DNA from 4 places in the Peribacillus sp. NPDC055009 genome. Region 4 is predicted to be linked to each of the others. Evidence: riboswitches for the same ligand, from Rfam matches in the RefSeq annotation. Region 4 holds a riboswitch; each other region holds the start of a gene.
What was found. A riboswitch is a leader RNA that binds a small molecule or an ion and turns the genes downstream of it on or off. The one in region 4 is predicted to bind thiamine pyrophosphate.
Positions count from the first base shown of each region.

Region 1: it holds a riboswitch for thiamine pyrophosphate, as region 4 does, so the genes downstream of both, tenA (thiaminase II) here and thiC (phosphomethylpyrimidine synthase ThiC) in region 4, are expected to answer to the same signal.
Region 2: it holds a riboswitch for thiamine pyrophosphate, as region 4 does, so the genes downstream of both, ACWF5P_RS02545 (ABC transporter substrate-binding protein) here and thiC (phosphomethylpyrimidine synthase ThiC) in region 4, are expected to answer to the same signal.
Region 3: it holds a riboswitch for thiamine pyrophosphate, as region 4 does, so the genes downstream of both, tenA (thiaminase II) here and thiC (phosphomethylpyrimidine synthase ThiC) in region 4, are expected to answer to the same signal.

Region 1 covers NZ_JBSGVZ010000012.1:28,743-33,745, forward strand. The annotation lists gene ACWF5P_RS17750 (cobyric acid synthase) at 1-249, shown strand, start outside; gene ACWF5P_RS17755 (HU family DNA-binding protein) at 415-687, shown strand; gene ACWF5P_RS17760 (protein kinase domain-containing protein) at 1,148-1,876, opposite strand; gene ACWF5P_RS17765 (MFS transporter) at 2,296-2,655, shown strand; TPP riboswitch at 3,041-3,170, shown strand; gene tenA (thiaminase II) at 3,306-3,989, shown strand; gene ACWF5P_RS17775 (ECF transporter S component) at 4,004-4,588, shown strand; gene ACWF5P_RS17780 (ATP-binding cassette domain-containing protein) at 4,601-5,003, shown strand, end outside.
Region 2 covers NZ_JBSGVZ010000001.1:507,735-512,737, reverse strand. The annotation lists gene ACWF5P_RS02560 (ATP-binding cassette domain-containing protein) at 1-407, opposite strand, end outside; gene ACWF5P_RS02555 (ABC transporter permease subunit) at 391-1,173, opposite strand; gene ACWF5P_RS02550 (thiamine-binding protein) at 1,170-1,454, opposite strand; gene ACWF5P_RS02545 (ABC transporter substrate-binding protein) at 1,466-2,461, opposite strand; TPP riboswitch at 2,595-2,704, opposite strand; gene ACWF5P_RS02540 (protein-glutamine gamma-glutamyltransferase) at 3,018-3,845, shown strand; gene rarD (EamA family transporter RarD) at 3,916-4,845, opposite strand; gene ACWF5P_RS02530 (amidohydrolase) at 4,927-5,003, opposite strand, start outside.
Region 3 covers NZ_JBSGVZ010000010.1:33,983-38,985, reverse strand. The annotation lists gene ACWF5P_RS16070 (DUF459 domain-containing protein) at 1-614, opposite strand, end outside; gene ACWF5P_RS16065 (GNAT family N-acetyltransferase) at 836-1,342, shown strand; gene ACWF5P_RS16060 (Spo0E family sporulation regulatory protein-aspartic acid phosphatase) at 1,411-1,605, opposite strand; gene ACWF5P_RS16055 (Fur-regulated basic protein FbpA) at 1,859-2,047, opposite strand; SAM riboswitch class I at 2,223-2,327, opposite strand; TPP riboswitch at 2,485-2,590, shown strand; gene tenA (thiaminase II) at 2,680-3,369, shown strand; gene thiW (energy coupling factor transporter S component ThiW) at 3,385-3,906, shown strand; gene thiD (bifunctional hydroxymethylpyrimidine kinase/phosphomethylpyrimidine kinase) at 3,875-4,681, shown strand; gene thiM (hydroxyethylthiazole kinase) at 4,678-5,003, shown strand, end outside.
Region 4 covers NZ_JBSGVZ010000016.1:24,879-29,881, forward strand. The annotation lists gene ACWF5P_RS20290 (histidine phosphatase family protein) at 1-476, shown strand, start outside; gene ACWF5P_RS20295 (HAD family hydrolase) at 612-1,400, shown strand; TPP riboswitch at 1,517-1,631, shown strand; gene thiC (phosphomethylpyrimidine synthase ThiC) at 1,767-3,545, shown strand; partial or broken gene ACWF5P_RS20305 (DUF3231 family protein) at 3,837-4,346, opposite strand; gene ACWF5P_RS20310 (hypothetical protein) at 4,448-4,591, opposite strand; gene ACWF5P_RS20315 (spore coat protein) at 4,768-5,003, shown strand, end outside.

The sequences.
Region 1 (5,003 bases), on a different contig from region 4:
GGAGCCATTTCCAATGACAACAAGGTAATGGGAACATATCTTCATGGGATATTCCATAATCGCCTGTTCACTAGATTACTAGTTAACCAAATTCGACGGAACAAGGGGTTGGAAGAAGTGAAGGAAAACGTCCAAAGCGACTCGGAGCGCAGGGAGGAAGCGTACAATCTCTTGGCATCCCATTTGGAGGAAAACATTGATATGGATACCATCTATCAATGGCTGCAGCTGGAAACTGCAGAAAGTTAAAAAGGTCATTAGGTTAATGTGATCAATGCCCTTTTACCTTTAAAAAAGATCATTTTAGAGCGATAATTCCTTTTATTTAGCCATTTTAAGTGACAGAGGCATACAAGATATGTTATGTTGTCTACTCTACATACTTTATACAAAATAAAAGGATGAGGTGTTCATATGAATAAAACAGAATTAGTGAGCAGTGTTGCAGCACAAGCTGAACTGACAAAAGACGACGCAAAAAAAGTAGTGGACGCATTGTTTGAAACAATCACGGCTACACTTGCTAAAGAAGAAAAAATCCAATTAGTTGGTTTTGGTACATTTGAAGTGCGTGACCGTGCTGCCCGTACAGGAAGAAACCCGCAAACTGGCGAAGAAATACAAATTGCAGCTAGTAAAGTTCCCGCTTTTAAAGCAGGTAAGGAATTAAAAGAAGCTGTAAAATAAAAAAGTAAACAAAAAAACCTGGCGATGCGATATTCGCCAGGTTTTTTTGTTTACTGTCATGCGCTTCGAAGAACAGTAAAAGACAGTCATTTTTATTTATTTGTGCCATTATCTAACGGAGGAATTTAGGGAGTTCTCATGATCAACAATGAAAGAAGCCCACTTCATGAAGCAGTAATGGAATGTAACATAAATGAAAAAAAATTATAGTACTTATTAGTAAGGTTTATACTGTGACTATGTTAGGCTAAGTAATAACAAGTTTTAAAACCAAAATAAAAGAGGTGAAAGATATGCTGAAGAAAATAATGAAAAAAATCAAACAGCTTTCCCAAGGCAGCAGTGAGCGAAGACATGGTCATTATCGCCGAGGTAGCAGCAGCAGCAGCAGCCGAGGCTACAAAAGGTATCCCATGAGTGGAAGTGACCGCTACAAGAGAAAAGGGCGCGGCAGTAGCAGCTAATTCAGTTTCTTTGACTTCAATGCAGCCTGCAGGTCCATTGAGATTTCTTTAATATCTGAATAAGGTTCTTGGATGCTTAATAACCTGTTCAGTAAATGCACGGTTTCTTTTTCTAACGAAAGCTCTTCTGTCCAAGGAAGAGTCTTTTTACTTTTGGAGGCGTACGTCGTATAAAGTACATATAGAAGTATTTCCCCCAAGTCGTAAAAATCCTGCCTTTTCAGCTGCAACATGGATTCTTTAGTAAAATCGGCCGAATTGATCTTTTTAGACAAACCAAAGTCTATCAAAATGGGCTGATTGTTCTTTAGTAAAATATTTGGTATACGTAAATCTTGATGGGAAATGTCATGGTCATGTAGATAAGATACTAAACCGACCAGCTCATCCAGAAAAAATAGAGACTCTTTCTCATTGAATGTTATATGATTCATGAAAATATGGTCTTCCAAATTATCTCCTTCTATGAAATCCATCACAAAATAAACATTTCCCTCATGTGAAAATTTATCGTGAAATTTGGGGATGTTTTTGTGGTTTAACATTCGTAAAATGGAAATTTCATTTTCAAACTGCTTCAGCTCTTTTTTGCTGCGGCGTTTACTTTTCCGGAGTTGCTTGATCACTATATTTTCTTTTTTTTTCAAATCATTGCAAAGATAAATAATACCGTAGCTTCCTGTTCCGATTACAGCTTTTACCTCGTAACGGTAATTCAAAACCACTCCTTTTTTTAAAGGTATATCCACGAAAAATTGGTAGAACTTTCTAAATGTACGCAAAATTGAAACTTTCCTCACCACTTTCATCTATTCAAGTCAAGAACAAAAAAGTCCGTTATTAATTAAGCTGGAAATATGAATGAACATGGTTAGTTTAACACTGATTTTTGATAATGCGGTAATGAAAGTCATTTTATAATAAATATAAGAAAAACAAGAACTTTAGCATGGTCGATGAAGTGCTTAACAAACCGATGCAAGTAGCCGTCAATGCGGTTAACAAGTAATTTTAATAGTTGAATAGGGAGGGGGGCCGTCATGGGCAGTCCGGATACGGCCTTTAATCCAGTTTATCTTTCAATCTTATATCGGGAATAGGACAAATTGGCGGATCGTTAATTGGAGGGTACTTCGTTGGGAAAATAGGCCATAGAAGAGTACTTTTATCCCTCTGTGCAATGGGTACTGTTTGTTTTGTCATATTAGGTTTGACCTCAAATGCAGCAGCCTTATATATTCTGATCGCTTTTGGAGGTGCCTGTACAGTCGGCACGATGAATTTGGCTAATACGTATATATCCGAGTATTATCCCCGGGAGATAAGGTCCACCGGGATAGGTTGGGCCTTGGCTTTTGGTAGAATTGGCGCGATTGTTGCCCCGACATTAATAGGATTACTGCTGGCTGCAAACTATTCACCACAAAATGCATTCATGGCCTTCACTGTTCCGAGCATAATGGCTGCCTGGGCGTTATGTGAAAGAGAAGTATGGCAGCTATGATAAACTACAGATCGAGCAAAATATTAAAACGAAAAGCAACATCGAATGTATAATATTGTTTTTTAGAGAATAAACGAATTCACGAGTAAAGTAGCTAAACTCACGAGTAAAGCAGCAGAAATCCCAAGAAAAATCAATTTCACGAGTAAAGCAGCTGAATTTACGAGTAAACCGGCCAAATTCACGAGTAAAAGAGTAGAATTCACGAGGAAATTACGTAATGAAACCCATTGATTAAAGTGCCGTTAAACTGCCGGGTAAATGGTGTATATGCAAGATTGAAAGGTTAGTAACCCTAAATCATTAAGTTGAAAACTTTTTCTAATACGTTTGACAATTGGATTTATCGTGTTAATATAAAGGCAAATGAAATTTAATATACAATTTGTACCACTAGGGGTGCTTTAAAGGTGAAAGTTGATTTTTACCGCAGAAGCTGAGATTAAAGTATGACTTTAAGACCCTTAGAACCTGATCTGGTTTATACCAGCGTAGGGAAGTGGGGTCTGGAACAATACGTTTCTGTATTATTTCAAGTACAACCACTTTCTTTACGTTTAAGAAAGTGGTTTTTTGTTTGCAAAAAAAGGGGTGATAAAAGTTTTTTTTCGTAATATTCATTCAAAAAATATAATTTGGAGGTAATGGTCATGAAGTTTTCAGAGGAAATTCGTCAGGAAGTGGATCACATTTGGGAAGCTAGCTTTAATCACCCGTTTGTTTCAGGAATAGGAGATGGCACATTGCCATTGGAGTGTTTCCGTTTCTATGTTATGCAAGATTCCTATTATTTATCTCATTTTGCTAGGGTTCAAGCTTTAGGAGCAGTTAAAGCTACTGATTTACATACAACAAGCAGGCTTGCCGGCCATGCACAAGGAACATATGAAGCGGAGTTGAAGCTTCATGAGAATTTTTCTGAGAGATTAGGGATCACAAAAGAAGAACGGGATAATTTCAAACCAGCCCCGACCGCTTATGCTTATACTTCCCATATGTATCGTGCGGCTTATTCGGGACATTTAGGAGATGTTATTGCAGCTATCTTGCCGTGTTACTGGCTTTATTATGAAATAGGTGAAAAGCTGCAAGGGTGCATGCCGGAGGAGCCGATTTATCAAGAATGGATAGCGGCTTACGGAGGGGAGTGGTTCCGCACTTTGGTGGAAGAACAAATTGCGAGGCTTGATGAGATTGCTGAAAAAGTGACAGACGAAGATAAGGAAAGAATGAAAGAGCATTTTATCCTCAGCAGCCAATATGAATACTCATTTTGGGAAATGGCTTATCGTTTAGAGACATGGCCTGTGCATAAGGAAACACTAGAAGTATAAAGGGGAATGAAACAATGAAAAAAGGTTTGAAATTAACGGACATATTGGTCACGATCGTGATTGCGGTAGCATTTGGAATCGTTTATATCCTTTGGGGTTCGATTTATTATTCCGTTAAACCGTTAGGATTACATCTGGATCAACTTATTTATGGAATGTGGTTTATAGCTGGCCCCGTCGCCTTCTTAATTTTACGGAAACCGGGTGTGGCACTTTTGGCGGAGATAGCTGCAGCTTCCGGGGAGTTCTTCCTTGGTTCACCATGGGGGCTGACCGTACTGTTATATGGGGTGGTACAAGGTTTGTTCGCGGAACTGGTGTTCATGGCTTTCAAATATAAAAAATTCAATATGCCGGTGGCCGTTTTAGCTGCGATAGCTTCCTGCCTGGCATCAGTTATTATGGATTTTGCATACGGGGAAATAGGTGCGCTTTCAACCTGGAATCTATCGTTATTCATGATAGCGAGGTTTGTGGGTTCCATATTCTTTGCAGGTGTGACCGCTTATTATCTAGTTAAAGTCCTGGAAGCAACAGGAGTAACAAATCTTGTGCGTCCGGTTTCAAATAAAGATTATGCAGAACTGGATCAAAAGTAGAGGTTGAGGGCCATGGAACCAATCGTTTCTGTTGAAAAGTTAAGAATGAAATATCCCGGTGATGAATCTTTGATATTCAAGGACCTATCATTAACGTTTGATCAAGGAGAAAAAGTGCTATTGTTGGGGCCATCAGGTTGTGGTAAGTCGACCCTTTTACAAGTGTTAAGCGGATTGATTCCGAATTCCATCGAAGTACCGATGAAAGCGGAAAAATTGAAATGCCCTTCTTCGTGGGGGTATGTTTTTCAAGATCCTGATAGTCAGTTTTGCATGCCATTTGCCGATGAGGAAATTGCCTTCGTCCTTGAGAATCTTTCCGTCCCTAAAGAAGAAATGAAAGAGAAGATTCAAAATCATTTCCGTAAAGTAGGATTGAACCTGGGCCATACAAGTATTGAAACATTATCAGGCG
Region 2 (5,003 bases), on a different contig from region 4:
GACCTTTGCTTCATGCCTCCTGATAATTCATGCGGATATGCTTTCTCATACTCTTCTAATCCAGCTTTCATCAATAGGGCTTTTGCCTTTTCTTTATCTCTGATCCCAGCAAGTTCACTTCCCAGCAAAACATTTTCCAATACCGTTCTCCAAGGTAAAAGGGAAGGCTGCTGCGGCATATAGCTGATATGGCCCTTTAAACCATTTATCTTTTTACCATCCAGTGAAATGATGCCATGATCCGGCTTCAAAATACCTCCGATCAAGTGGAACAAAGTACTTTTACCGCTGCCCGATGGCCCAAGGATCGTGACAAATTCCCCATCAGCCACACGAAAATTCATGTTCTCCAATATATTCTGTTTACCATCGAAAGAATAGGAGACATCTTTAATTTCCAGCTTCATCCTTGCCGCCCTCCTTTCTCTTCCAAGAAACTAAGTATTTCTCCAGGAAGGTGATGATTCCAAAAAAGACCATGCTCATTCCCATAATGATGAAAATGGCAACAAACACCCGGTCTGTCCTGAACGCAGAGGACGCGAGCGTCATATAAACACCAATCCCCGATTTTGCCCCGAGCCACTCTGAAATAACCGCACCCATTACGCTATAGGTTGCCGAAATTTTCAGGCCGGAGAAAATGAATGGGATTGAGTGAGGAAATTCCAGCTTCCAAAATAACTGGTTTTTCCCCGCTCCCATCATCTTGAAATAATGCTTAAGTTCGTATGGTGTCTGGCGAAAACCGTCCAATGATGCAACCGCAACCGGAAAAAAACATACGAGCGAAATCACTATTAGCTTAGGCAGCATGCCAAAGCCAAACCAGATCACCAATAGCGGGGCCAAAACTATGATAGGTATATTTTGTGATAGTATGAGCAGAGGATAAACCGCGTCCTTCACACCTGGAAATAGGTGTAAGGTTGCAGCAACCAATAAGCCGATGCAGCTTCCAATAAAAAAACCCGACAACGCAAGCTCGGTTGTCGATATAAGGTGTCCGTAAAGATTGCGCGACGACTCAATTCCTTCAATGAAAATGGCCGATGGAGCGGGAAGCAGCCATTGTTCAACCTTCAATAAGACTGTCACTGACTCCCAAACTATCAGCAACAATAATAAAAGAAAGAAGGGAGCCCCCTTCTTCCAAATTCCCCTTCCGATCATGCCCGATATTTCTCCGTTAACGTATCCATCGTAATCCCGCTTGGCTGATATAATATTTTCACTTGGGAAATGACATTCGGCGATCCTATTTCAATCATTCTTACATTCATTTTTTCTATCACGGCAAAAAGTTCGGAAAGCTCCCCCTCCATTGTCGTTTCAAGCGGGTGAACCTCATACTTGACACCTGATTCTTCAATGATCTTGATTGCTTCATCGACCATAGGGATGACATTTTCCCCTTTAGGAATAATTTGTATACTAATTAATGAATTGGCCATCGTATTTCCTCCTATTTTGGTAAAAATTCATTGGTAAATGCCTTTTCAGGATCGAAATCACCTTCAAGAAGCTTGTTTTCTGTCATCCAATCACTGTAATTCTTCCAGATTTCCAGTTTTTGTTCACCCCAACGCGGAGCATCATCCTGATACTTGGCTGCAAGCCACTCCTGGCTTTTCTTAACTAGTTTTGCATCAAGATCCGGCGCAGACTTAATTAACATGTCTGCTGCATCAGCAGGATTCTTAATCGCAAACTGGTACCCTTTTGATGCTGCATGAACGAATGCTTTAACAGTTTCGGGATCTTCTTTTATCATCTTTTCATTTGTAGTTAAAACAGGCGTATAGTAATCAAGTTTATCAGAGTATTCGGTTAAGTAAACCATATTAAGCTTTTCATTTCGCAACTCAGCCTCAATGCCTGTCCATCCATAATAAATCCAGGCAAAATCTATATCCCTTTTAACCGAAGTGAAAAAATCCATGTCTCCTGTATTGACTATATCCACTTTATTTACATCCGCATTTTCTTTTTTCATGAGTGAATCAATAATGGCCTTTTCAACCGGAGAACCCCAGCCACCATACGTTTTCCCTTCAAAATCCTTGGGAGTTTTAATGTTCTTTGCCTCAGGGGAAGCGAATCCAGAGGTATTATGCTGGATGACTGCAGCAACCGAAACAATTGGCACGCCCTGCACGCGGGCCTGTGTTATGCCCTCCTGGTAGCTCACGCCAAATTCAGATTTTCCTGAAGCGACAAGCTTATCCGCTCCAGCTTCACCTGGCATGATAATTTCCACATCAAGACCTTGCTCTTTAAAATAACCTTTTTCCTTGGCAACATACAATCCTGTATGGTTTGTATTCGGTGTCCAATCGAGCACGACCGATACCTTTTTTAATTCTTCATTTTTAGATGCTTCTTCTTTTTCATTAGTTCCGCCTGCACCACATCCAGCCAAAAGGAACAACGAAGTTAACAGTGGTAAGAATTTATTCAAGTTATTATCCTCCTACACATCATATAAGATCCATATGCCGGAACCATAATGGGGCTCCAGGGTCTATTCAAATACTGGATAAAAAGCAAAAAACGCCCGAAGATGAATTCGGACGTTAACATACAAAACAGAAAGTCAGTAATAATATGTTCCCTCCGCTGGCATCACCCAGATCAGGTTCAAAGAGTCAGCATCTAAAGGATGCAATCTCAGCCAGCAGTACTGGCCCCCCTACATTTCTCGCACATATGAACTTTTCTCTCTCATTATATCAATTCATATGGAAAAGGGAATACTAATTTGCTTCTTATCACTAATTGGAAAGGTATTCCTTACTCTTAAGGATATCTAGCAAAACATCTTTTGGAACGAAAATCATTGAAATCAATGTAATTCTGCCTCTTTTCATTCCAATCATTCTTGACTGCAGAGGTGGCTGACAATTTCTAAATAGTCATTTCTTTGCAGGCATTCATATAATGAGCATTATCTGTAGACATTTATGTTTACTGGTTTTATAAACCGTTAATTTAATAAGCAAAAGGTGGATATGATCATGATAAAGATTAATCACAGATGGTTAGATGTCAGTCACATCCAACCAGGAATAGCATCTGCTGAGTCGCTTGAAATTCTCCAATTGCTGGGTGAAGATTCTAACGTTTTTGAATACCGGAACTTTGGAGATTTTAATTTCGATATACAGCTGAGGAACCGAGTCATAGAAGCAGCTATTGCGTTGGATAAAAGCGGTCCAGAATTTTCCACACTTGAGGAATCTCAATCCAATCAACAATATTGGCACCTTTCAAAGGATGGCACCTTTACCCTTCAGCCAGGGATTCTCCCTCATGCTGCACTCGTTGACATTTTCATGAATGGAAGGCTTTATGCCTTCGAATGCGGGACAGCAATCGTCGTCACTTTTTTAAAGGCCATTTTGGATTCAATCGGCCCTAGGAATTTCGATTACCTTTTTTCAAACCTATTTTTATATGACTGGCGCCCTCCACAGAACATGGAACTTAATATTCACAAAGGGAGGGATTATTTACCAGGCGATTGTGTTTACTTCATAAACCCTGATCATGACGAGACAACTCCTGAATGGCAAGGTGAAAATGCCATATTATTAGGGAATAACCTCTTTTATGGCCACGGGATCGGGATAACGACGTCACAGGGAATCATCGATGAATTAAATAGCAATAGAAAGCCGTACGCAACCATATCAGCATTCCTGACAACGCATATCATTTTCCTGGATAGTTCCTTCTATAGACAATTCCAACTAAATATCCCCCGAGCAAAGCCCGATCACTGTCCTGCCAGCCTTTCCAATTGTATTGTTTCTGAAATAGGTTCGAAGATTTACCTTTCATGACCTCTTTGTTTTATATACCCGCATAAAAAAATGCTTGGGGAGAGATCTCCTCCCAAGCATTTTTTCTTATTCATGCACCAATATTCCCTTTGCCTTTAAGCCTGCGGGCATTCGCCTGACCCCATTTCGTTATGGATAGTGTATAAACGGCCAAGGCTGACCATATGAACAAAAAGGCTAAAAGATGTGCTTTGGTAAAACTTTCATGATAGATGAATACGCCTATTAATAAAGATAAGGTCGGAGCGATATACTGAAAAATGCCAAGCATCGATAACGGGATCTTCTCCGCCCCTTTCGCAAAATATAAAAGAGGCAAGGCCGTGGCAATCCCGCCGCCCACCAGCAGCAAGCTTGTGCTTCCCGCTGTAAAGAACTGCATTTCTGATTGGTTCATCAAGTAAATCAGGTAACCTAGGGCCAGAGGCGTTACCATCATTGTTTCAAGAGTCAGCCCGATCGCCGCTTCAGCCTTGATCATTTTTTTTGCCAGACCGTATAATCCAAAGGTCATGGCCAAAACAAGAGAGATCCACGGGATCGTGCCGAAATGAATGCCCAGGATCAAGACTCCGATTCCTGCAAGCAGGAATGAAATGATTTGGGCCCCGCTCAATTTTTCTTTTAAGACTATCACTCCCAATAGTACACTGACTAGCGGATTGATATAATATCCAAGGCTCGTGTCGAGGATCCGTCCTGTATTAACGGCCCAGATGAACACTCCCCAATTAGCTGTAACAAGCAGTGACGCCGTAAGTAATGCCACAAAAAGTTTGGGATTTCCCAATATGTTTTTGACATAGACAAGAAACGCCTGCCATTTTTTCATGAACATCAATAAAACCAGCATGAACACGAAAGACCATAATACCCTCTGAGCTAAAATTTCTATTGCACCGACTCCCTGAAGGAACTTCCAGTAAATCGGCACGATTCCCCACATCATGTAAGAAAGGGCTGCATAAATCGCCCCTTCTTTTTGTTCATCCACTTTCATAACAAGCCTTCTTTCCATTTACATTCCTTTATCTAATTCCATCTAACAATTTTGTATTTATCATTTCTTTTTTTGCAACTGTTAATTTTTATCATACATGATTTTATCATCGATGACCGTCATGACCGCCTCAGCTTTTAGGAGGTCATCCGGCGCAA
Region 3 (5,003 bases), on a different contig from region 4:
GTTTTCTTTTTATCTTCAAAAAGATCATTCGTAGGAATGAATAACATCCTATTGTCTTTATCCGCTATTCCCTTTATTGACTGGTTATAATCGCGAATATGCTTTTCAAGTTTTTGATTTCCTTTAATTGGGTTATATAGTCCCACTACCAAAATATCAGCTTTATCGTTTGCCTTTATGAGTGTTGACGTAATCTTTTTCAGATGGCTGATATACTCCCGTTTACCCTCATTGATTTTTCGATCACTTATTTTCTCCAAGTCCCCGCCGTTACTATTGATCAAGTCATTCGTTCCGATATAAACGATGAAAGTATCGGCTTCATCAAGTTTCGTTTTAATGCGGTAATCATCAAGCTGTTTCATCACCCCATCCGTTTCCTGGCCTTTTATACCGTAATTCCAAAAACTCACTTTTTGTTCCGATTCCGGGTTATTCAATTCATCCTCCAGGCCTTCTATATATCCTTCTCCATCCTTATCCCCTTTTCCATAGGTTAACGAATCTCCAAAAGCCATCACCCTTTGCACATCTTCCGACTCCGAGGCCTGAAATTCATATGCAACAAAACATATAACCAGTACTATAATCAAAAAAACTGACAATTTTTTCATTTGGTTCTCCTCTGCCTTTTTACTAGAAGTATTTAATCCTTTTCATACCCAAAAAATCTGCAGACTTAACATAAAAAAGGAATTGTCAGATAAAGAGTAAAAAGTGTATGATAATAAAAAACTTTCAATGGATTGGATGTCAATTCACCGTCCCTTAAACAAAAAAACGGGATTACCCTTCATTCTGGAGATTGAATAAATGATAGTTAGGAGATTACATCATGGAAGAGCACATAGAGTTTAGAGAGGCAGAACTATCTGATTTACCTAGAATTGTTGAAATATATAATTCGACAATTGCTTCAAGAATGGTCACGGCAGATACGGAGCCTGTATCCGTCCAATCGAGGGTTAAATGGTTTGAGGAACATCATTCAGAAAGTAGACCGCTATATATCATTACTATAGAAGGGAAAACTGCTGGATGGATGAGCTTTCAATCCTTCTATGGCCGACCGGCATATAATTCCACTGCCGAAATCAGCATTTATATTGATGATTATTTCCGGGGAAAAGGAATCGGACAAATTTCGATTCAAAAGGCAATTGAATTGAGTCCAAAATTAGGTATTAAGACTATATTGGGTTTCATTTTCGCCCACAATATACCTAGCCTTAAGCTTTTTTCCAAATTCGGGTTTGAAGAATGGGCACATTTACCTCAAGTTGCCGAGCTGGATGGCATTGAGCGGGATTTGATCATTCTTGGTAAACGTGTCGATATTTAATATAATTTTTTAGAGCTATTGCCTTGAGCAGTAGCTTTTTCAAATTAATACAGGTCGAATATGCTAATTTAAAAATACCGATATGCGTTTTGGAGGGAAAAATATTCTGACTCTCTTTTACTTGCTAACGCATTTAATAGCGTATCCAATTCTTGACTGGCCTGAACAGTAAGCAGACTTGTTAAGCCGTAACTTGCTGCCAATTTGATCATTTCCTGTCTCTTTTCTTCTACCCTTTCTATAGTTACTTTACGGTAAGGCATTATATGCCACCTCCCATTTATTCAATTTTTTTACACTTTCATCATAATTAAACTACTAGTTAAAATCAACTATTTTTCAGAAATAAAATGTGTTATTTTATAGGACAAATGTGACAAAACACCTACTTTATTCTTTAATTATGTATATTTTATGTCATTTTCTATTAAACGCAAAAAAGCATCCACTAGTGTATACTGTGAATGCTTACATCATATCCCTTATCCAAGAGCCCAAAATATAGTCCTTCGCTTACTATGTCATCCATTCAGAAGGTGACTCGTTATTAGGTCTATTTATAACAATCTTATATTCATCTTCAAGCACTTTTAATGGGGCATCATAAAGGTGCCTTTCATCAGAGGTTTTGTATACTCCATTGGCCAATAGCTCTTCAATGAGTTTTGCCTTCCTCTGTTCAATCCTCTTAAATAATTCTGCCATGTAAATGGCTCCTTTCCTAGTCATCCTAGAGCCTGCTTCTAGTTAGCTAACTTTATCAACTTGTTTGATTTTCACCAAATTATATATACCTTTTCTATTATGTCACTAAACGTTATTTCCCAAAAATAAAAGCCCCTTCTAATTCAAGAAGAGGCTGACTGTGTCCGTACGGCTCTTCTTATCTTCCAAGCATATGCTTGTTGGATTTAGCACAGTTCCCAAAATGGGTCCGCTGCCGAGGTTTCTTTGGGCCAAGTCCCTCCACCTCTCTGGATAAGAATTCGATATATAAATGATGTAGAAATGATTCTACCCTAATAATTATCAAAAGTCAATTACCTGGTTCTCCCTTTTTTCCTGGACATTACATGCTCCCTCTTCAAATACGGGTTGCATTTTCTTGTCTTTCTGATATGATGTCAGTAATTACATACAATTCACACCACTAGGGGAGTCTTTTTTAAGACTGAGATGGAAATAGTTTCCGGACCCTTTGAACCTGAACCGGCTCATACCGGCGGAGGGAAGTGGATGATATCGTCCATTTACAGACTATATCCATCTACCCCGTTCCGTATTCAGGAACGGGGTTTTTCATTATCTAGGGGAAACATTCTAAAGGAGGATGAACAATGGAGAATATTAAAACAGAAACATTCAGTGATAGACTTCATGCACGGGCAAAAGAGATTTGGAAAAGGAATCATTCACATCCCTTTGTCCAGGCAATTGGAAATGGTACGCTTCCTGAAAAGAAATTTGCCTATTACATGAAGCAGGACTATATCTATCTCATGGATTATTCCAAGCTCTTTGCTTTAGGTGTCATCAAAGCCCATAACATCGAAACCATGGCAAAGTTTGCGAGTATTTTAAATGAAACCCTTCAAGTGGAAATGGATATCCATCGGCAGTATGCTTCCGAATTCGGGATCAGTTCCAAGGAATTGGAAGAAACAGAACCTACTCCCACCACTCTAGCCTATACAGGTTACATGCTAAATGCAGCTCAGCATGGGACATTGGCAGACTTGATCGCCTGTCTCCTGCCATGCGCTTGGGATTACTATGAAATCGGTTTGCTATTAAAAGAACAAAATGGAGCAGCATTGGAAAACAATCGCTACGCAGATTGGATAAGGTCCTATTCATCACCTGAATTCGGGGAAGCACACAAGTGGCTGATCGCATTGTTGGAAGAATTGACGGAAGGCATGCCAGAAAAGGAACTTCTTCGATTAGAAAAGCACTTTTTGGTTACTTCCCGATATGAATACTTATTCTGGGATATGGTTCAAAATGAGCAGGATTGGCCGCTGTAGGTCGCAGACATGATGATGAATCCTATCAAGAAACTGACGTTGACTGCCATGATAACGGCTATAACGACACTGACCAGTTCATTTATTTTCATCCCTGCAGGATTTGCAAAGGTCTTTCCTATTCAGCATCTGTCAAATGTCCTCACGGCCGTTCTATTGGGGCCTGCTTATGCTGTGACACAAGCTTTCCTAGTTTCCATCATTAGAAACATGTCTGGTACCGGTTCAATATTCGCCTTTCCCGGGAGCATGTTCGGTGCACTTTTGGCTGCCATCCTTTATCGAAAAACACAAAGCTTAAAATTCGCTTGTTTAGGTGAAGTGATCGGGACCGGCATTCTCGGTTCCATGGCCTGTTATCCACTTGCCATCCTCCTATTAGGAGAAAAAGCTGCTCTTTTTGGTTTTTTACCGGCTTTTATGCTCAGTTCATTCGCAGGTGCGATTCTAGCTTTCATATTACTTAAAATACTTCTAAAAAATAATTATATGAAGGGGTTTTTTTATGAAAACAGCATTAACCATCGCCGGCTCTGATTCAGGAGGCGGTGCTGGAATACAAGCGGATTTAAAAACATTTTCTGCACATGGGGTTTTTGGAATGTCTGCCATAACAGCCGTAACCGCACAAAATACAATGGAAGTCCGTTCAGTACAGCCAATTGAAACAGCTATCATATCGGACCAAATTGCAGCTATATTTGAAGATATTCCTGTCGATGCAGTAAAAATAGGCATGCTTGGATCAAAAGAAATCGTGGAAACAGTCGCTGCGTCCCTTAAAACCTTCATGCCTGCCATCGTTATCCTTGACCCTGTCATGATTTCCAAAAGCGGCCACCATTTGCTCGACGAAAAGGCTGTCTCCGCCTTAAAAATGGACTTACTTCCGTTTGCAACACTTGTAACACCAAATGTACCGGAAGCGGAAGTGCTTACTGGCTTGTCGATTCGAACGAAACAAGATTTCTACAAGGCATGCATTTCAATACAAGAAATGGGTCCCAAAGCCGTTTTACTTAAAGGGGGCCATGCAGCGGGAAATCCAAATGATCTTTATTATGATGGGACTGACTTCCACTGGATCAAGGGAGAGCGCATACATACAAAAAACACTCATGGTACGGGCTGTACCTTATCATCCGCCATTACATCAAACCTGGCAAATGGACTGCCCTTGCAAGAGTCGATCGAACAGGCCAAGACTTATATTTCTGAAGCGATACGCAATAGTTTTTCAATCGGTAAAGGTCATGGTCCTGTCCATCATTTTCATTCATATTCAAAAAAAGAACGGAGTGACTTAATATGAAGGTTTCCGCAGCCGATTTATTCGTGAAGGTAAAAGAAAGAAAACCACTCGTCCACCAAATCACCAACTTTGTTACGGTCAACGACTGTGCAAATGCCACCCTTGCCATCGGTGGTTCACCAGTGATGACATCGAGCCCAAGAGAAGTGGCGGATATGGTTAAATTAGCGGATGCATTGGTCCTGAATTTCGGTACGATCGATGATAAAGCCTTGGAAGCAATGGAGATTGCCGGTAAGACGGCAAATGACCTGGATATCCCGGTCATTTTGGACCCGGTGGGAGTTGGTGCCACCGCCTATCGATCAGAGCAAGTGAAAGA
Region 4 (5,003 bases):
CTGTGACGGCGGATGATATGAAGCAATGGTTTAAGGACTATGATGCAGCGGATATTATTTATGGAACGACTTTATTTGGCGCGGAGGAATGGGAGGAGTGTTATTGCAGTGATATGTCGAGAGCTGTCAAGACAGCGGAACATATCTATCCAGGTCCGGTTCACCGGATGGAGGAGCTGCGGGAAATACCTTCCCCGCCTCTTAAAGGAAGGGTAAAGCTGCCATTCATCCTTTGGGCTATCTGGATTCGCTGCTGCTCGGTGTTAAACAAGCAGACAAGGGCGGAAATTAAGATCGCAGAGCGAAGGATCAATAAAGTATTGGATGAAGTCTTTGCAAAGGGGGAAAGGGATGTTTTGATCGTGAGTCATGCCGCCCTCATGGTATATATGAGGAAAGAGCTGATCCGACGGGGGTTCACCGGTCCCAAATTCAAGATTGCCAGTAATGGAAAGCTGTATGTATTTGAAAGATGATAAGTGGATAAGGGTTTCCCACTAGAAAAGGTAAGTCATTTTCCGAATAGTTATTCTTTTTTTATTGGTTGTGGTTTATTATTGTAATAGTGTAATTTTTACGAATTCAATAATAGGGAAAGAGGGGTGGACATTTTGCTGAAGGCAGTTTTTTTTGATTTAGATGATACATTACTATGGGATCAGAAAAGTGTAAAAGAGGCTTTTGTGGCCACATGTGAAGTGGCCAAGGAGAAATATGATCTGAATGTCGACGATTTTGAAGAAGCTGTGCGAAAGGAAGCGCGTGAGCTTTATTCTTCTTACGATACATATGCATTCACCCAAATGATCGGAATCAACCCATTTGAGGGGCTATGGGGAAATTTTCAGGATGATCATGATGAATTCAGGAAGATGGCCGGGATTGCACCGGCTTATCGGAAAGAAGCGTGGACGAGAGGGTTATTGGCATTAGGGATCGATGACCCGGAATTTGGACTTGAACTGGCAGAACGTTTCCCTGCGGAGAGACGCAAAAAGCCATTTATCTATGAAGAAACATTCCGTGTTCTGGATGAATTAAAAGGGAAGTATAAGTTGCTATTGCTTACGAACGGATCTCCTGAGCTGCAAAATACCAAACTTGAAATTACGCCTGAACTGGTTCCTTATTTCGACCAAATCGTGATTTCAGGCGCATTTGGAAGAGGTAAACCGGATGCCTCCATTTTTGAGCATGCTTTGGGGATCATGGAGCTTGATAAGGATGAAGTATTGATGGTCGGCGATAATTTAATGACGGATATCCTTGGAGCATCACGGGTAGGCATAAAGTCGGTTTGGATAAATCGCCATGATAAGGAACGGAATGAAGTGATTCCAACCTATGAAATCAAGCATTTAGAGGAGCTTTACCCTATCCTTGAGAGCCTGGGAAATTAATTAACGGCTCTTCTTCAAATAATAAATTTTTGATAGTTGTAATGAAAATATTAGGTCTTTCAAATTATTTACAGAATGAAATGGGTGAGATATAGTTACCCTGTAATCAATTAAATTATTCAGACTAGGGGTGTCCAATAAAAGTTGGGCTGAGAGAGAAGCGCTTAAGCTTCTTAACCCTCAGGACCTGATCTGGTTCATACCAGCGTGGGGAAGTTAGAATCTACTAAACAATGACATTTCAATTGGTCATTTCTGTAGCCATACTAACGTTAGCCAGGTCTTAAATATGAGATCTGGCTTTTTCGTGCGAAATGGATTGGATTTTGTCCTTTTTAAATGAACTTAAAAAGGAGAAATGAAATCATGATGAGTAATTCAGTAAATGACATGAACGTTTCAATTATGTCCAGTTTTGCCGGGAGTAAAAAAGTGTATGTTGAGGGATCTAGACCCGATATTAGGGTGCCCATGCGTGAAATTAAGCTAAGTCCGACTACAGGTTCATTCGGCGAAGAGGAGAATCCGCCTTTACGAGTATATGACACAAGCGGCTTTTATACGGATTCAGAATATCCCATTGATATTCATAAAGGTCTTGCCCCGATTAGACGCAGCTGGGTTCTGGAAAGGGAAGATGTTGAAGAGTATGAAGGGCGTGAAATAAAGCCCGAAGATAACGGGTATAAAAAAGAGTCACAAACGAAAGCAGAAATTTTTCCGGGATTGAAAAGAAAACCATTGCGTGCAGCAAAAGGGCAAAACGTAACCCAGCTCCATTATGCCCGAAAAGGTATCATAACTCCTGAGATGGAATTCATCTCGATCAGGGAAAATGTAGCCCCTGATTTTGTAAGAGATGAGGTAGCTAGCGGGAGGGCGATCATTCCGGCAAATATTAACCATCCTGAAAGTGAGCCCATGATCATTGGACGTAATTTTCATGTGAAAATAAATGCGAATATTGGAAATTCCGCTGTTAGTTCATCGATTGAAGCAGAAGTGGAGAAAATGACTTGGGCTACACGTTGGGGTGCAGACAACATAATGGATCTTTCCACCGGTAAGAATATTCACACGACCCGGGAATGGATTATCAGGAATTCTCCTGTGCCAGTTGGGACGGTTCCGATATATCAAGCATTGGAAAAAGTGAATGGAGTCGCGGAAGATTTAAATTGGGAAGTTTTCCGGGATACATTAATCGAGCAGGCTGAGCAAGGTGTGGATTACTTCACGATACACGCCGGAGTGCTTTTGCGATACATTCCCATGACAGCAAAGCGAGTTACGGGAATCGTTTCCCGGGGGGGCTCCATCATGGCACAATGGTGCTTGGCCCACCACCAAGAAAGTTTTCTCTATACTCACTTTGAAGAGATTTGTGAAATCATGAAGGCGTATGATGTCTCTTTCTCATTAGGTGACGGCCTCCGTCCTGGCTCCATTGCAGATGCAAACGATGAGGCTCAATTCGCTGAATTGGAAACACTTGGGGAACTGACGAAGATTGCTTGGAAGCACGATGTTCAAGTCATGGTGGAGGGACCCGGTCACGTACCGATGCATTTGATTAAAGAAAATATGGATAAGCAGCTGGAAGTCTGTCAAGAAGCACCATTCTATACCCTGGGACCATTGACAACGGATATAGCTCCTGGATACGATCATATCACTTCTGCGATTGGTGCTGCCATGATTGGATGGTTTGGAACGGCCATGCTTTGTTATGTGACACCGAAAGAGCATTTGGGGCTTCCGAATAAAGAGGATGTTCGTGTAGGGGTCATTACTTATAAAATTGCAGCCCACGCAGCTGATCTTGCTAAAGGCCACCCCCAGGCACGAAAACGGGATGATGCCCTTTCGAAGGCTAGATTCGAATTTCGTTGGAGAGATCAATTCAATCTTTCCCTCGATCCTGAAAGGGCAGTTGAATATCACGATGAAACACTACCGGCTGAAGGTGCCAAGACAGCCCATTTCTGTTCAATGTGCGGACCCAAATTCTGCAGTATGAGGATTTCTCAAGACATCCGTGATTTGGCGAAGGAAAAGGGTCTGGGCTTTGAGTCGGTAATCGATGAAGGTCTTAAAGAAAAAGCGAATGAATTTAGGAAAACGGACGGGGAAATCTATTTATGATTCCGATGAGAGGGAGAATTCGATGAATCGGGTAATCCAAATAAAAGTTGAAATGAAACAGTTGGAAACTCAATTGGAACAGCTGAAAAGGGAGCTGAACATTTTTCGCGAGAAGTGTAATCATGAATTTGTAAAAACTGATTATAGTCAACAATGCACAAAGTGCCACTTAATCGAAAGTCTGCAATGGTAATGATTCCTTAATCGTCCTTTCATTATCGGAATTAACCCCTTAATCATGTTGGGCATCCAATCACGATGTCAACATGATTAGGGGATATTTCATTATATTTACATGCTTGTTTTATTAATATGAAGTGGAGGAGGGACAGCCAGCCTTTTTCCTTATTCAATCTTAGGAATTCAGCACCCAATGCAGCTTTATTCGTATGGAATTGTGCGAACATCTGTGCAATATCTTCTCTGATGCATTGACCCATGATTTGGCTGCAAGCAACTAATCCTGCATTAATATCGATTGATACTGAAGCAGAGATTTCAGGATCTTGAAAACGTGCCCCGACTGGAATATCCTCCAAATTAGCTTTAGGCCTTTTAGGTGGTGACGGAGGCAGTCCTACGTTATTTTCTTTTAATAATGATTCAAGTTGGTCATGTTCCTGTTTCCCTTGATTGATCACTTCAACAAGTAATTTATGCAGGTCCTTGTCGCCAGTATGATTAAGCATAGTTTGATGACAGGCAAATCAGTCCTTTTGTAGTTGTTAGAAATGCCCATGTTCCAAATACCTCTCCGTAATGGATAGGCTCTTCTTTCGGATTACCGCTTAAAATTCCCATACCCTCCTCCTTGAAATTCACTATTTAACGGATTTAAGTTACCCTGAGTTCATCCACGTATGCATTGTTGATGTTTGTGAAATGTTAGAGGGCTTTAACGCTTAACCTTTTATTCCTTGTAGCCATTCTTGATAACATTCATCACAGAGCATTTCATTTCTATCCATGTCAGAAACTTGAAACGTTACCACATGGATTTTTTTTTCTTCCGTAACATCACTACAATAGAAGCATTGATGTGTCATTGGAAATCCTCCCATACATATAAAGTGTCTATAGTTTAAAACGCCACGTTTTTTTTATACAGAAAACATGATGTAGCAGCTTATTGGTCTTCTTGGAAGAGTTTAGATTGAATAATCCAGTTGGGGTTTAACATACTAAACTTGTTCGCATCATTGAAAAGGAGGAGGGAAATACAATGCAAAACCAATATCAACAAGGTCAAGTACACCAGAACATGCAAACGGGTGCCATTCCCCCACAAATGAATCACGGTGGTCACGAAGTATTCGATGTACATGAAGTGTTGTCGGGAACGATTGGTACTTTAAACACGTATACTCTTTTGCGTCAGCATATCCAGGATCAGGAATTACTTGATATTCTGGATCGTCAATATCAGTTCATCCAAGATGAATATAATATTTCACTGGA